One region of the Arthrobacter sp. 179 genome, then DNA from elsewhere that is predicted to be linked to it. Evidence: riboswitches for the same ligand, from Rfam matches in the RefSeq annotation. Region 1 holds a riboswitch; the other holds the start of a gene.
The links. Region 1 has a riboswitch for thiamine pyrophosphate ahead of ACT3UE_RS07355 (3-oxoacyl-ACP reductase). Riboswitches for the same ligand answer to the same signal wherever they lie in the genome.

Region 1 (7,363 bases):
CCCCGGCGGAGGGAGACCACCATCAGGGAGAAGCCAGCCTGGCCGAACTCCCGGATCTTGGGTCGCCGCACCCCCGGTGCCGACTCGGGAGCCCGTACGGCATGGGCCTGGCGGATCGTCTGCCAGGTGCCCGGCATGTCTTGGAGCATCTGGTAGCCGGCCAGGACGGCATGGGAGAGCCTCGGACCCAGTCTGGCCTGTTGATGCAGGCTGTCGGTCAGGGCCACGGCATCGGTGGAGAGGACGAAACCGATCGACAACACCCCCAGAACGAACGTGCGCAGGGCCAGGGAAGTCCCCAGGTTCACTCCCTCGACGCTGACCTGAAGGCCCAGAACCGTGAAGAGTTCCTCCCCCGGCCGGGTGATGGCATTGATCATGAGCATCCCGAGTGCAAACCCCAGGAACGGGATATGGGCCAGCAGCAGCATCCGGGGCGAGGGCCGGCCCCAGATCAGTACGGCGGCCAGCGCCAACGGATAGAGCAGGGCCGGGGTCAGCGGGTCGAAGACGAAGAGCAAGGCGAAGGAGACCACGAAGAGCAGGGCGAGCTTCATGGTGGGGTTGCGACGGCCCAAGGGCGTGGTCGTGACGACCCACGGAAAGGGGGCCGCGCTCACGAGGGCACCGGCATCCGTGCCGCAGCAGCCACTTCTTGATCCAGACCAGCCAGGATGTTCTTGATCTGCTCCGGACTCTTCCCGAGGCCCAGCAGCCAGTCCAGCAGCGGGGGCAGCACGATCCCTGCCCTGGCCAAGACGTCTCGGTCGCCCAGCACGTCAAAAATCGGCCCGTCGGCGATGATGGTTCCCTCGGCGATGACGATTCCCCGGTGGGCCAGGCTCGCGACACTACGCAGATCGTGGCTGGAAAACAGGATCGACTGTCCGTCGGCCGCCGCGTCCCGGAAGGCTCCCATCATCGAGATGGTGGCTTTCCGGTCCAACCCGTAGCCCGGTTCGTCTGCCAACAGGACGTTGCGTGAATGAGCGAGCATGGCCGCGACGCTGAGCCGCCGCTTTTCTCCGCCCGAGAGTCGGAAGGGGTTACTCGCGGCCAGATGCGTCAGCCGGTGTTCGGCCAGCAGGTCATCGATCTTCTCTTGGGCAGGACGCCCGTTGATGAGCGTCGGCAGTCCATGGCCAACTTCTTCTCGGACAGTGGTGGCCACGAATTGGTGTTCGGGGTTTTGGAAGACCAGTCCGGGCCGGTCCCCCGATATCGTGCCGGCTAGTGGTTGCAGCAGCCCGGCGAGCGCGAGCAACAGACTGGTCTTGCCCGTCCCGTTGGCGCCCAACAGGGCGACGATCTCCCCGGAGCGTAGTTCCAAGTCGATGCCTTCAAGTTGGGGGCTGATCATCGCGGGTTCGCGGCGTCGTTTCCGGGCAGGGATTGCCGCCCGGGTGATCGAGAGGCCTCGTGCGGAGAGGACCACGCTGTCGGTGGCCTGCGTCGGCTGCGGAACCGTTGGTTGGCCCTGGGCCCAGTGCAGCAATTCTTCGCGGACGATGGGCGAGGCCAAGCCGCCTTCTGTGCCGAACGCCGCCTGCAGCTCGGTTTCCAACGGTGTCCAGCACCCGGCGTCCACGAGCTGGCGTGCCGATTGTTCCAACACGCTCCGTGTGGGGCCGTCGGCCAGCAGGGCACCGTCGGCGTCGAGCACGATGGCCCGTCCGGGGAGCCCTGCCACGCCGTCGGCTCCCGCATACTCGTCGATGCGGTGTTCCACCAGCACCACGGCGGGGCCACGGTCGTGCACCACCCGGTCGATGGCTCGGCGCACCGATGAGATGCCTTCGGCGTCGAGCATCGAGGTGGGTTCGTCGAGCAGCAGCACCGGTGGCTCCGCGACCAGACTGGCGGCCAAGGCCACCCGTTGTCCTTGGCCGCCGGAGAGTTGCCGTGTTGACCTGTCCTTGAGGCTGGCTCCGTTGACCTGTTCCAGCGCCTCATCGATCAGACTCTCGATTTCTCGTGGGGGGACCGCATGGTTCTCCAGTGGAAGGGCGATTTCCCGCTGCACATCGGGCATGCACATCGCCGATTCGGGGTCTTGGGCCAGGACGCCGACGGTCCGCGATAATTCGGCGACGCCGGTGTGAGCGGTGTCCTGACCAGCGACGAGGACCCGGCCGGTGAACCGTGCCGCCACCGAATGCGGGATGACCCCGGTCATCAGGTTTAAAAGCGTCGACTTTCCGGCCCCCGAGGGCCCCAGGATGATGACCTGTTCGCCTGCTTCTAGACTCAAGGTCACCCGATCCAGGACCGGCGCCGGCCTTCGGGGGTAGGTCACGGTCACGTCCTGAAGCACGACTACCGGCGTACTTTCCGGTTTCATGCTCCCTCGGCGGTTGGCAGGTCCCGGCCGATGGCGTAGTTGTCCACGACGCCGGTTTTGGCCAGCGCGTTAACGGTCTTGCGGGCCAGGAGACCGCCGAGAATGAGCCCGGAGAGCAGTTGAACGATGAGCCGGATGACAAAGAAATCCTGGCCGTACCATCCGAAACGGAAGGCCGAGACGGCGAAGGCCAATCCTGCTCCGAGCAGTCCGGAGCAGGCGTAGGTGAGCCAGCTGAAGGACCGGTAGCGACGCAGGGCGAAGGGAAGTTCGCTGCCCAGACCTTGGATGGCGGCCACCAGGAAGAGCATGGGTCCTGCCGTCGAGCCGAGGAAAACGACCTCCACCCCACCGGCAATGACCTCCGCGAGGATCCCGGCGAAGGGTCGTCTGATGATGGCGACGGCGATCGGGGCGACGATCAGCCACCCGCCGAAGAGCAAGTGCGAGGAGAGGTCCCCGAGCGGGCCCAGGACCAGTGTCAGCCCGGCCGAGGCCTGGACCAGTGCCCAGTAGAGGAAGCCGAAGACGACGCCGAGGACCACGATGAGCATCAGGTCCTTCAGGTCGAAGGAAAAGCGTCGGCGCGTCAGGGACGGCGCCGTTGAAGGCGTGGTTGATGAGTGCACTGTCGTGCCCCTTCTGTTGAGTGAACAGGGCACGGGATTTGGAGTTTTTGCCTCCCTGCGCTGGCATGATCCAGATCAGGTTCGACGGTCGAAGCTTGATCAGCTTCCTCTCAGCCCGGCTCACCGGACTCCCGTGTTCAGCACAGACTGTACACGGGGAAACGAAGTTGTCGAATCGCTGCTGCAGGTGTGTAGGGTGTGAAGCAGTGACACGGGGTGCCAGGATTCCTGGCTGAGAGAACACCCGTTGAACCTGATCTAGTTCGAACTAGCGAAGGGATGTTGCAGGTGCTCATTCGCCTCATGGCCCACCGTGGACGGCCCCGCCGAGTCACGCCCCCACTGCCCGATTCCGCCATGCGTTGCCGGCGTCCACCCTGGCGCTCCGCATCCTGCCGTGGCACCGCCCGGCCAGTTTTTTGATGCCTTCCCGCCAGCTGCCCCGCAGCTGAGGATCCCGCACGAAGCCAGCTATCCGCCGTCGGGCATGCAGACACCTTGCCTCTGCCTTGCGCTGTGTCCGCCGTCTTCTTCACTCATCTCCCCCGGCGATTCTGTCTGCGGGGCTCCCCCCCCTCCAGCACCACCTACCCGCTGCAACCGGCAGCTACGAAAGTGAGACCAGATGAACCTCTCAGACCAGCTTGTCCTCGTCACCGGAGGCGCCCGCGGATTGGGCCGCCACATCGTTGAAGCCTTTGCCGCACAAGGCGCCCGCGTCATCATCAACTACCGCCATTCAGCCCAGGCGGCGGAGGAAATTGCCACAGCCCACGGCCCCGACCAGGCCCTGGCCATCCAGGCGGATGTCACCGACCCGGTACAGGTCGCAACGATGCTCGAAAGCGCACAAGCGCACTTCGGCTCCCCGGTGACCACGGTGGTGAACAACGCCCTGGCCGACTTCTCCTTCAACGGCGATGCCCGCTCGTCGGCCGCGGAGATCGGCTGGGAGGAGTTCGACTCCCAGTTCTCCGGCAGCGTCCGCGGAGCCCTGAACACGACCCAGGCGGCGCTACCGGGAATGCGCGAACACGGCTTCGGGCGGATCATCAACATCGGCACCAACCTGTTCCAGAATCCCGTAGTCCCCTATCACGACTACACGGCAGCCAAGGCGGCCTTGCTGTCCCTGACCCGCACACTGGCCGCAGATCTGGGCCAACACCAGGTCTCGGTGAACATAGTCTCCGGAGGCCTGCTGCGCACCACCGACGCCAGCGCAGCGACCCCCGATGAGGTCTTCGACTTCATTGCCTCCTCCACCCCCCTGCGCAAGGTCACCACCCCGGAGGAATTCGCCGACGCGATCCTGTTCTTCGCCTCCCCCTGGGCGCGTGCGGTCACCGGGCAGAACCTGGTGGTCGACGGCGGATTGGTGAAGAACTAGAGATGAGCGCACATACAACCGACACCGCCGAAACGGCGCCACGCCAACTACATCTCAACGCCTTCCTCAATGCCTGCGGGCACCACCAGGCAGCCTGGCGCCACCCTGACTCTGCGGTCGAACAGCTGGGCAGCATCGAGCATTACGAACGGATGGCCCAAACCGCCGAGGCCGGACTGTTCGACGCCGTGTTCTTCGCCGACGGACACTCGGCGGGGAACCCGTCAGCCGGTCCCCGGTGGTTCTTCGAACCGTTGACCGCGCTGGCCGCCATGGCGCGGAGCACCAGCAGGATCGGGCTGATCTCCACCGTCTCCACCACCTTCTACACCCCGTACCACGCTGCAAGAATGCTCGCCTCACTGGATCACATCAGCGCCGGACGCATCGGTTGGAACGTGGTCACCTCGATGTTCGACGCCGAGGCACGCAACCACTCGATGGATGCCATGCCGCCCAGTCCCGAACGCTATGCCCGGGCTGCCGAGTTCATCGACGTCGCCCTGGCCCTCTGGGATTCCTGGGCCGACGATGCCGTGCTCGCCGACCGCGCCGGGCTCTTCGCCGATCCCGACAAAGTCAGACCCGTAAACCACTCCGGGGAGCACTTCGGGGTGGCCGGAGCCTTGAACGTCCCCCGGGGACCCCAGGGCCGCCCGGTCCTGTTCCAGGCCGGGGCCTCGGAATCCGGTCGCCAGTTGGCGGCACGCCATGCCGAGGGGATCTACGCGGTGGCCTACGATCTGGCCAGCGGGCAGGACTACTACTCGGATATGAAGCGGCGCATTGCCGCCGAGGGCAGGGATCCGGCGAAGGTGGCGATCATGCCCGGCCTAGTCGCCTTCCTGGGATCGACCGAGGGCGAAGCGCTGGCGAAGCAGGCCGAGGTGGATGCACTGCTGCCCACCGAACAGTCACTGGACCAGCTGGGGACGTTCATCGGTCAGGACTGCAGCGACTGGGAGCTCGATGCCCCCGTTCCGGCACTGCCGCCGGCGACGGAATTCAGCGGACCGCAGGGCAGGTACGCCACCATCCTGCGCATCGTCGAGGCCGAAAGCCCCACCGTGCGTCAGTTGCTGGGCCGGATGGCTGCAGGAGGAGGCCACTGCACCATGGTGGGAACCCCCGAGCAGGTCGCCGACTCCATCGAACGCTGGTTCACCTCGGGGGCCGCCGATGGCTTCAACCTGATGCCGCCGATGCTGCCTGATTCGCTGGAGGAGTTCGTGGACCGGGTCGTGCCGGTATTGCAACGTCGTGGGCTCTACCGCACCGAATACCCGACCGAAACGCTGCGCGGGCACTTGGGTCTGGAGCGGCCGGTGGGCTAGATCGTGTTCATGCAGCGAGGCTAGCGACAAGCGTTCAGACCGCCAGCTGAACGGCAACAATCTGCAACACGAATTGCCTCAGTTACTTTTCGAGCCTTATGCGTCCGTGTCACACATAAATACCGGCTGCTGATGGGACGGCATTAGAGCGGCCCCGAGATACAGAGCAAAGCCAATTTCAACGCCAAGGCATGATTCGACCCCCAACTGTCACAAGCGGGAAATATGCTCCACTTATGAAACATCTAACGAGCGCCGTGCGGACGGCCGTAGAACAGAAGAATTGGTACTCCGCGTTGACCCTTGCCCTGACGCTTCCCGACATAGCCAGCAAATTAGCCTGGCCAAATACTAAGCAAGGCACTCGTTTTGTTCGATGGATCGACCAGAACTTCAGTCACAAATACACGTCAAGACTGACCGAATCGTACACAGACAAGGGCACGGTTTGGATCAACGGGATCGATTTCTATGCCTTACGGTGCGCTGTGCTGCACGAAGGATCATTCGACACCGCAGGAAATATGAAGAATGCAGTGGACCGAGTCTTTCGCGAGTTCCAATTCACCAGCCCACTACCAAACGGCAACAGTATTCACTGCAATTCTGTAAACGGAAAACTGCAACTAGAAGTACATAATTTCGCAACAGATGTCGCCGATGCTGTCGACGAATGGACAGACAGCCTCCAACCGGATTCTGAAGTTGTGACTAGAATGAGCGCCCTAATGACGATCACCTCGCTGGCCCGGGAGGACGGATCGTTCGGCTTTTAGGACGTCTATCCCCGCCTCGGTTACTGCTCTCCCCACCTTTCTCACACACGACGGCTTTTCTCCATCCCGCCGAAAGAGGAAGGTGGTGCGACCGTCTCTCAGAACATCGACGGGGTTTTCTAGGAGATCTAGTCGTCATCAACACCACCAACGCAATGACTCATCGGACCAGCTTGGAAACTGGCCCTGATTTGCGTTCTTGTATGCCATCCATCTATCAGTTTTACTGGCTGGCCGATTCAAGACGCACACGGCTCTCAACACGAATGCGGTTCCACGGTCCGCCCTTGGAATCCATTCCTCAAGGCTTTTTAAGCAGCCAGAGCGCGCATTGTTGGATTGATTTCGCTACTTAGGCGTTAGGACGTTCTTGATTGAGGCACCAATACGTGTCAACTACCTATCCGCTCGCTGGCCAGCCGCCCTCGCCAGCGGCAGCATGCGCAACGGGATGGGCGAGTTCAGCACCACCAACGAGGAACTGCGCAACACCGTCCGGGTGGCAATGATCGCGTCCAGGACCCGTTGCAGGTCGTCGTTGGACGTGGCCACGATGGTGGCCATCAGGTCGGACTCGCCCGAGACGGTCTGGAGTTCGAGCACCTCGGGGACCTCGGACAGGGCGGCGGCCACACCGTCGTGACCGGCATCCTGGTGGATCACCAGGGAACAGTAGGCGCGCACCGGGTATCCGAGCCCCTCGGCCGAAAGGTGCGGTCCCCAGCCGGTGACCACCTCTTCACGGGTGAGCTTATCCAGCCGCGACTGCACCGTGGCCCGGGCGACCCCCAGGGTCCGGGAGGCCTCCAGGACCGACATCCGTGGGTCCGAGGAGAACTCCTCCAGGATCCTGGCGTCCAATTCGTCGATCTTCACTAACCCCTCCTAGCTAT
Region 2 (7,363 bases), on a different contig from region 1:
CTGGCCGCGGCCCTGGAGGCCCGCGGGTTCTGGCCCCAGCGTGAAGCCGCAGATAAGAAACCTGCGGATCCAGGCTCCTAGAGGGTCAGGGGGGTGACCAGCTCGGCCAAGGGCCGTAGGGCCTGGACCGCATAGTGTTCCATATCGGCCTCGCTGGCTCCGGCGAGCATCGCCAGCCACGTCCCGTGGGACTGCAGCTTCCCCAGCCGCAAGGCGGGTTCGACGAGCCGCTCGAGCTCGGCCGGGGTGCCGTATTCCTCCCACTCCTGCAGGTAGGCGGCCACCGCCCGGCGGATCCGTGGATCGGAGGGCGTGGTCTTCAGCTCCTTGGACATCGTGGCCAGGGGAACCGCCAACGTGGAAAACGGGTGGGCCCAGTACGCGTCCCCGAGGTCGATGAAACGCAACGGTTCCTCGCTGGAGGCCGGCAGGAAGACGTTGTTGCGATGCAGGTCGTTGTGGTCCAGCGACAAGGGCACCGCGGCGTCGGCCAGGAAACCGCACATATCACGCACCGGGCCGAGCTGGTCGTCCAGTTCCTCGGCATCGCGGGCCGGAAGATGCAAGGGGTGCCCGGTGGGCAGGGAGGCGTGGAACATGACCTGGTCATCGATGTATCCGGGCATATGCCGGGGATCGAATTGGGTCAGACCCGCATCGAAGAGCGTGTCACCGTGGGGGAGGAGGGTCTTCTGCAGGCGGGCGACATTGCGCAGGATCCGCTCCCAGAGCTGGTGGTCGGTGCTGGGGATCCTGGCCATCGTCTCCCCGTAGTCGGGGGAGATCATCCAGCCGCGCATCGGCTCAACGGCCAGCGGCATGACCAGCTGATCGGGGGCCAGCCCCGCGGCCGCCCGGGTGACGGCGACTTCGGCCTGTTGGCCGGGGTTGATGGCCTTGACGTACAAGGTGCCGTGATCGGTGGGGACGAGGACCTGGGTGGACCATAAGTGGATCGGCCCGCGTTCGAGCGGGCCGGTGCGGCGCAGGTCGTAGGCGTCGAGCACCATCGAGACCCAGCCTTCGATCTCCTCGAGCCAGTCCTCGGTACCCCAATAGTCATTCCAGTGCGCCACGGGCCGATCCTAGCCGAGTTTGCTCGGTGTCGCGCCGGTGTACTCCGGGGCGTCGGTGGGCTCGGTGCCACGGACCCGGGCGATGGTGCGCATCCCGTGGTAGATCACCACGGTGGCCACCGTGCCCAGGGCGATGCCGCCGAACTGCATGGTCCCCACGGTGATGGTCGGGTCGGCGATGGCGATGATCAGTCCGGCCCCGGCGGTCATGAGGTTGATCGGGTTGGAGAAGTTGACCTGGTTCTGCACCCAGAGCCGGGCACCGATGATGCCGATCATCCCGTAGAGGACGATTCCCGCCCCGCCACTGACCCCGGCGGGGATCGAGGAGATGGCGGCACCGAACTTCGGCAGGAACGCCAGCAGCATGGCGGTCGCCGCGGCCACCCAGTAGGCGGCCGTGGAGTAGACGCGGGAGGAGGCCATGACCCCGATGTTCTCCGCATAGGTCGTCGTGCCCGAACCGCCACCGAAGCCGGCGACGATGCTGGCGATGCCGTCGCCCATCAGGGCCCGGCCGTTGACGTCGTCCAAGTCCCTGCGGGTCATCAGCGCCACGGTCTTGACATGGCCGATGTTCTCGGCGACAAGGACGAAGACGACCGGGAGGAACAGGGCCAGGGTGTCCAGGTGGAATTCGGGGAACGCGAAGGGCGGCAGGCCCAGCCACCCGGCCTCGTTGACGGCGGTGAAGTCGATCTGATGCTGGGCCAGGGCGATCAGGTAGCCGACGATGATCCCCACCAGGATCGACAAGCGCCCCAGCAGGCCACGGAAGAGGACCGCGGTGAAGACGATGGCGGCGACGGTGGAGAAGGTGGTCAGCGGGACCGACTCGATGGCCTCGGTGGTCGATCCGGCCAGATTCAGTCCGATGAGCGCGACGATCGTGCCCATGACCACCGGAGGCATCAGGGCGTGGATCCACCCGGTGCCCGATTTCTGCACCACCAGCCCGATGATGAACAGGGCCGCACCGGAGAAGACGACGCCGCCCAGGGCCCCGGCGAAACCATGTCCCGACATGGCGGCGGTCACCGGGGCGATGAACGCGAAGGAGGAGCCCAGGTAGCTGGGTACCCGGCCGGCGGTGATGAGCAGGAACAGCATGGTCCCGACCCCGGAGAAGAACAAGGTGGAGGTGACCGGGAAGCCGGTCAGCGCCGGTACCAGCACGGTGGATCCGAACATGGCCATCACGTGTTGGACGCCGATGCCGGTGGTCTGGAACCAGTTCAGCCGTTCATCGGGGGCCACCACGGTGCCGGGTCGAATCGTTGTGCCGTCGCCGTGGACCGTCCAGCCGAAGCCGGGGAAATTGCTCATGGGTGTCCTCCATCGGGGCCCTGCGGGTTGGTGGGGCCTCACCGGTGCGGGGCCCCACGGAATCCTACCGCCCCCGACCCCGGGGCGGCGGGGTCGGGCCCCCTGCCGGGGTGCGCCGGCATCAGCCGATGGCCGCCACCGGCATGGGGAGGGAGGCCGATCGCGGGGCGGCGTCTTCGGGGGTCTGGGCGAAGAAGGACAATTCCTGCCGGCTCGATTCGTCGAAGGCGCGACGCATCCCGGCCAGGGTGGTGGAACCCGCCCGCAAGGCCACCTTCTGGACCAGCGCGATGGCCTCGCTGGTGGCTTCGTCGAACTCGGGGGAGGAGTAGGCGGCGAGCCAGTCGGCATAGGGGTGGCCCGGGTGGGCCGCGGCGGCCAGCCGCTGGCCGATGTCCTGGTAGAGCCAATAACAGGGCAGGATGGCCGCCACGAGCTCGGGATAGGAATCGCCGGAGGCCACCAGGTGGTTCAGGTAGGCCGAGGTGGTGGGGCTGGGTTCCGGATCGGGGGCATCTCCGAGCCGGTGCAGATGTAGATTCGCCTCCTCCTCGAGGGCGCCGACGGCCCCGGAAGCCCAGAACTGCTGCTCTTCGCGGTTCGGCGCCAACTCGGCGGCACGGGAGAGGACCCGGGAGTAGGTCCGCAGGTACAAGGAATCCTGGGCCAGATAGAAGTGGAAGTCCTCCGAGGGCAGGGTCCCGTCCCGCAGCGCACGGATGAACGGCAGATCGTCGATCCCCGAACGCAGCGGTGCCAGATCGTTCCACCAGGTGCCCAGCAAGGCCCCCGTCGTCGGGATCGCCGTACCGTCCCAGAGCGCCCCGAAATGATTCACCGGACCATGTCCTTCGCCGACCTCGAGTTCATCGGCACGGTGCAGGGCGCCTTCAAGCCACCCGCGGGCCAGCCGCAGGGCATCCCCCCAGTCCCCGCAGCGGGCCCACAGGGTAGCCAGCGCCGCGGAGAGCGAGCACCCGGTCCCATGGGTGTTCGGGGTGTCGATGCGGTCACCCTCCACGGCAGCCATGACGCCGTCGGGGCCCACGAGGGCATCCGGGCACCGGCTGCCGGTGAGGTGGCCGCCCTTGGCCAGGACCAGGACAGAATACCGCCTCGCGAGCCGGGCTGCCTGGTCCAGGACGTCGTCCCATCGGGTGCAGACCGGCTCCTCGAGCAGTGCCGCCAATTCCGCGGTGTTCGGGGTCAGGACATCGGCCCACGGGAGCAGCCGACGCAGGGCCTCCTCGGCGTCGTGCTCCAATAAGCGGTCCCCGGACGTGGAGATCAGCACCGGGTCCACCACGACGGTGGTGCCCGGGCGGGTACCCAGCCAGGCGGTGGTGGCTTCGATGACCTCGGCGGAGGCCAGCATGCCGATCTTCACCGCATCGATCCGGATATCGGCGGCGACCGTCTCAAGTTGCCGGGTGAGGAATTCCGCCGGAGGGGTATGGACCCCGGTGACTCCCCGGGTGTTCTGGGCGGTCAGTGCGGTGATCGCCGCCATCCCGTAGCCACCGCAGGCGGCAATCGATTTCAGGTCGGCCTGGATCCCGGCCCCGCCGGAGGGGTCGGCCCCGGCGATGGACAGGATGTTGGGGGTGTTCGGGGCGCTCATGCGGTCTCCGTTCGTGCTGCCCGGGTCCATTCCTGAACCAGGGCGGCAGCAGAGTCCCGGGGTTCGGCGGCGGAGCAGATGGCCCGCACGACGGCCATGCCGATGGCCCCGGCGGTGTGCGCGTCCGCGGCGTCGCCGGAGCCCAGCCCGCCGATCGCCACGCAGGGCAGCGGGGCCCGGGAGATCAACGAGGCCAGGCCGGGGAACCCCAGCGGGGTCGGGTGGTCCTTCTTGGTGGGCGTGGCCCGGACGGCCCCGGTGCCCAGATAGTCGATGGTGCCTGCCGGCAGTTCCGCTACTGCCGCGAAGTGGTCCTCGGTGCTGGCGCTGAGCCCCAGCACGGCATCGGGTCCGATGAGGGACCGGACGAGTTCGGCGGGCAGGTCCTTCTGGCCGATATGGACCCCGTCCACGCGGATCCCTGCCGCACGGGCCGCCAGGTAGACGTCCACCCGGTCGTTGAGCAGCAGCAGGGCCCGGCCCGCGGTGTGTTCGGCGCAGGCGGCCGCCTCGGCCAGGAATTCGCGGGCGGACAGGTCCTTGCAGCGCAGCTGGATGGTCCCGACCCCCGCGGCGACGGCCTCGGCCACGATGGTGGCCAAGGGCCGTCCGGCCGTGCTGGTGGAGTTGGCGACGAGGTAGATCCCGCTTCCGGGAACCGGCGCGCTCATGCGAGCACCGCCTCAACAAAGCAGTCGGTGGGTGAATGGGCCAAGGTGGGCGCATGTTGGTGCATGGGCGACATCCCTCCGCTAGTACGAACTAGATCAGGTTCTTGCCGGGTGTGCTCTCAGTCCGCGCCGGTGGCGGACACCCCGTGTCAGTGATCGTGAGCCTACAGTCCCCCACTGGGGGCGGCAAACCGACCGGCTGCCCCGCCGGCGGTGTCCACGTTAGTGTCGTACCCATGGCCATGAACCGACGTTCCCGTCCCCCAGCAGTTTCCGCGCCCGTCGTGCCGGCGGGCCCCGACGCCGAACTCCCGGCCACCGCGGCCCGCCGGCTGCGTGATGCCGCCGACTCCCGGCTGGCCCACCCCCGCAGGTTCCGCAGCGCCCAGCTCAAGGCACTCGAACGGCTGATCCAGGATCAAGAACAGACCCTATGTGACGCGTTGATGACGGATCTGGGTAAACCGGCGGCCGAATCCCGGCTGACCGAACTGGATCGGGTGAAGGCCGAAATCGATCATGCCCTGTTGCACCTGGGCGACTGGATGGCGGATGAGGCGGTGAAGGTCCCGCTGTCGCTGCAACCGGCGTCGGCCCGCGTCCAGGCGCGTCCGTTGGGCATGGTCCTGGTGATCGCCCCCTGGAACTATCCGGTCCTGTTGCTGCTCGGCCCGCTGGTCGGTGCCCTGGCGGCAGGGAACACCGTGATCCTCAAACCCTCCGAACTGGCTCCGGCCACCTCGGCGGTCATGGCCGCCCTCATCCCGCAGTACCTGGATCGGCGCGCTGTCGCGGTCCTGGAGGGGGCCGCGGAGACGACGAGCGAACTTCTGGAGATGGACTTCGACCACATCTTCTACACCGGAGGCGAACGGGTCGGGAAGATCGTGGCCCGGGCCGCGGCGGAAACGCTGACCCCGGTGACCCTGGAACTGGGCGGGAAGAGTCCGGCGGTGGTCGCCGACGGGAACTTCCCCGCCATCGCCCGGCGGTTGGCCCACGGGAAGTTCATGAATGCCGGACAGACCTGTGTCGCCCCGGACTACGTCCTGGCGGTCGGGGCCACGGCGGCGGCCGAACTGGAAAAGCAGCTGCCCAAGGCCATCGGCGCGTTCTATGGGAAGGACCCCTCGGGCAGCAAGGACTATGGGCGGATCATCAACGCCTCGCACTTCGAACGTCTGGAATCCTATCTGGGGCAGGGACGGGTGGTGGCCGGGGGGACCAGCGACGCGGAGGCGAGGTACATCGCCCCCACGGTCCTGGCTGACGTCGACCCGGCGGCCCCGGTGATGACGGAGGAGATTTTCGGTCCGATCCTGCCGATCATCCAGGTCGACCGCTTCGATGATGCGGTGCGGTTCATCAACTCCCGCCCCTCACCGCTGGCCGCCTACCTGTTCAGCGAACGCCCGCGCCTGCACACCTCCTTCGAGGACCAGGTGCGGGCCGGGGCGATCGCCCATAATGTGTGCAGCATGCACCTGGCGGTCCCCGCGCTGCCCTTCGGCGGGGTGGGGGCCTCGGGGACGGGGAACTACCACGGCAAATTCGGGTTCGATACCTTCAGCCAGCAACGTCCGGTGCTGTCCAAGACCGCGATGCTCGATACGTTGCGGGCCGTCTACCCGCCCTTCGGCTGGGCCAAGCGGAAGATCATGCGTTCGATCGGCTGATCCGCCCGGCCGAGTGCCCCGACAGACGAAGGGCCCGGACCGCATTCAATGCGGTCCGGGCCCTTCGCTACGGTCGGTGCCATGGCACCTGCCGATGGATCGTGGCTACTTCTCGGTCAGCGAATCCACGTAGTCCTGGTTCTCGGAGATCCACTTGTCGACGATCGGTCCGTAGTCATCGGTGTCCGTGTCGTTGAACATGGCGTTCTCCAGGGAGAACAGGTGGTCATCGTCGATCGTGAAGTCGTTCAACCACTCGGTCAGTCCCGGGTAGGTGTCGGCGAAGTCGGCGTTGCCGTAGGAGGTGATGGTTTCCGCGTCGCCCATGGCACCCTTGGGATCCTTCAGATCCTTGATCGGGAACTCGTCGTAGGCCCAGTGCGGGCGCCACAGGGTGACGACGATGTCCTCATCGGCGTCCGTGGCCTTCTTCAGCTGGGCCAGCATGGCCGGGGTGGAGGAGGTCTTGAAGTCCATCTTCTCCAGGCCGTAGTCCGGGATGGCCGCCTTTTCGGTGGTGTCGGTCAGCCCGGCGCCCGGGTCGATGCCATAGATCGTGTTGCCGAACTTGTCGGCATTGGCCGCCAGGTCCTCGAGCGAATCGATCGGGGCGTCTTCGTTGACCGCGATGGTCAGCTTGGCATCGTCGTACCAGGTGCCCAGCTTGGTCATGTCGTCGCCGTACTTCTTCAAGTACTTCTTGTGCGTCAGCGGCATCCAGACGTCCATGGTCAGGTCCAGGTCACCGGAGGCGACACCGGCGAAGACCGGGCCGGCATCGGCGTCGGTGAGTTCGACGTCGTAGCCCTTCTTGTCCAGGATCTGCTTCCAGAGGTTGGACACGGCCACGCCTTCGTCCCAGCCGGCCATGACGCCGATGTTCAGCGCGGCCTGGTCGCCGTTCTCAGGCGAGTCGGGGACCTCGGATTCGCTGCTTCCGGTGTCGCCGCTGCCGCAGGCGGTCAGCGCGAGGGCCGCCGTGGCGGCGATCCC

Region 2: linked by a shared signal. The riboswitch ahead of thiE (thiamine phosphate synthase) and the one ahead of ACT3UE_RS07355 (3-oxoacyl-ACP reductase) in region 1 are both predicted to bind thiamine pyrophosphate.

The regions. Positions count from the first base shown of each region.
Region 1 covers NZ_JBQSYU010000008.1:102,356-109,718, reverse strand. The annotation lists gene ACT3UE_RS07370 (energy-coupling factor transporter transmembrane component T family protein) at 1-620, opposite strand, end outside; gene ACT3UE_RS07365 (ABC transporter ATP-binding protein) at 617-2,296, opposite strand; gene ACT3UE_RS07360 (ECF transporter S component) at 2,338-2,970, opposite strand; TPP riboswitch at 3,006-3,115, opposite strand; TPP riboswitch at 3,173-3,267, shown strand; gene ACT3UE_RS07355 (3-oxoacyl-ACP reductase) at 3,596-4,360, shown strand; gene ACT3UE_RS07350 (LLM class flavin-dependent oxidoreductase) at 4,363-5,694, shown strand; gene ACT3UE_RS07345 (hypothetical protein) at 5,931-6,470, shown strand; gene ACT3UE_RS07340 (Lrp/AsnC family transcriptional regulator) at 6,867-7,346, opposite strand.
Region 2 covers NZ_JBQSYU010000001.1:289,651-297,013, forward strand. The annotation lists gene ACT3UE_RS01470 (glycerophosphodiester phosphodiesterase) at 1-81, shown strand, start outside; gene ACT3UE_RS01475 (phosphotransferase) at 78-1,076, opposite strand; gene ACT3UE_RS01480 (uracil-xanthine permease family protein) at 1,086-2,402, opposite strand; gene thiD (bifunctional hydroxymethylpyrimidine kinase/phosphomethylpyrimidine kinase) at 2,524-4,023, opposite strand; gene thiE (thiamine phosphate synthase) at 4,020-4,694, opposite strand; TPP riboswitch at 4,751-4,851, opposite strand; gene ACT3UE_RS01495 (aldehyde dehydrogenase family protein) at 4,931-6,370, shown strand; gene ACT3UE_RS01500 (glycine betaine ABC transporter substrate-binding protein) at 6,476-7,363, opposite strand, start outside.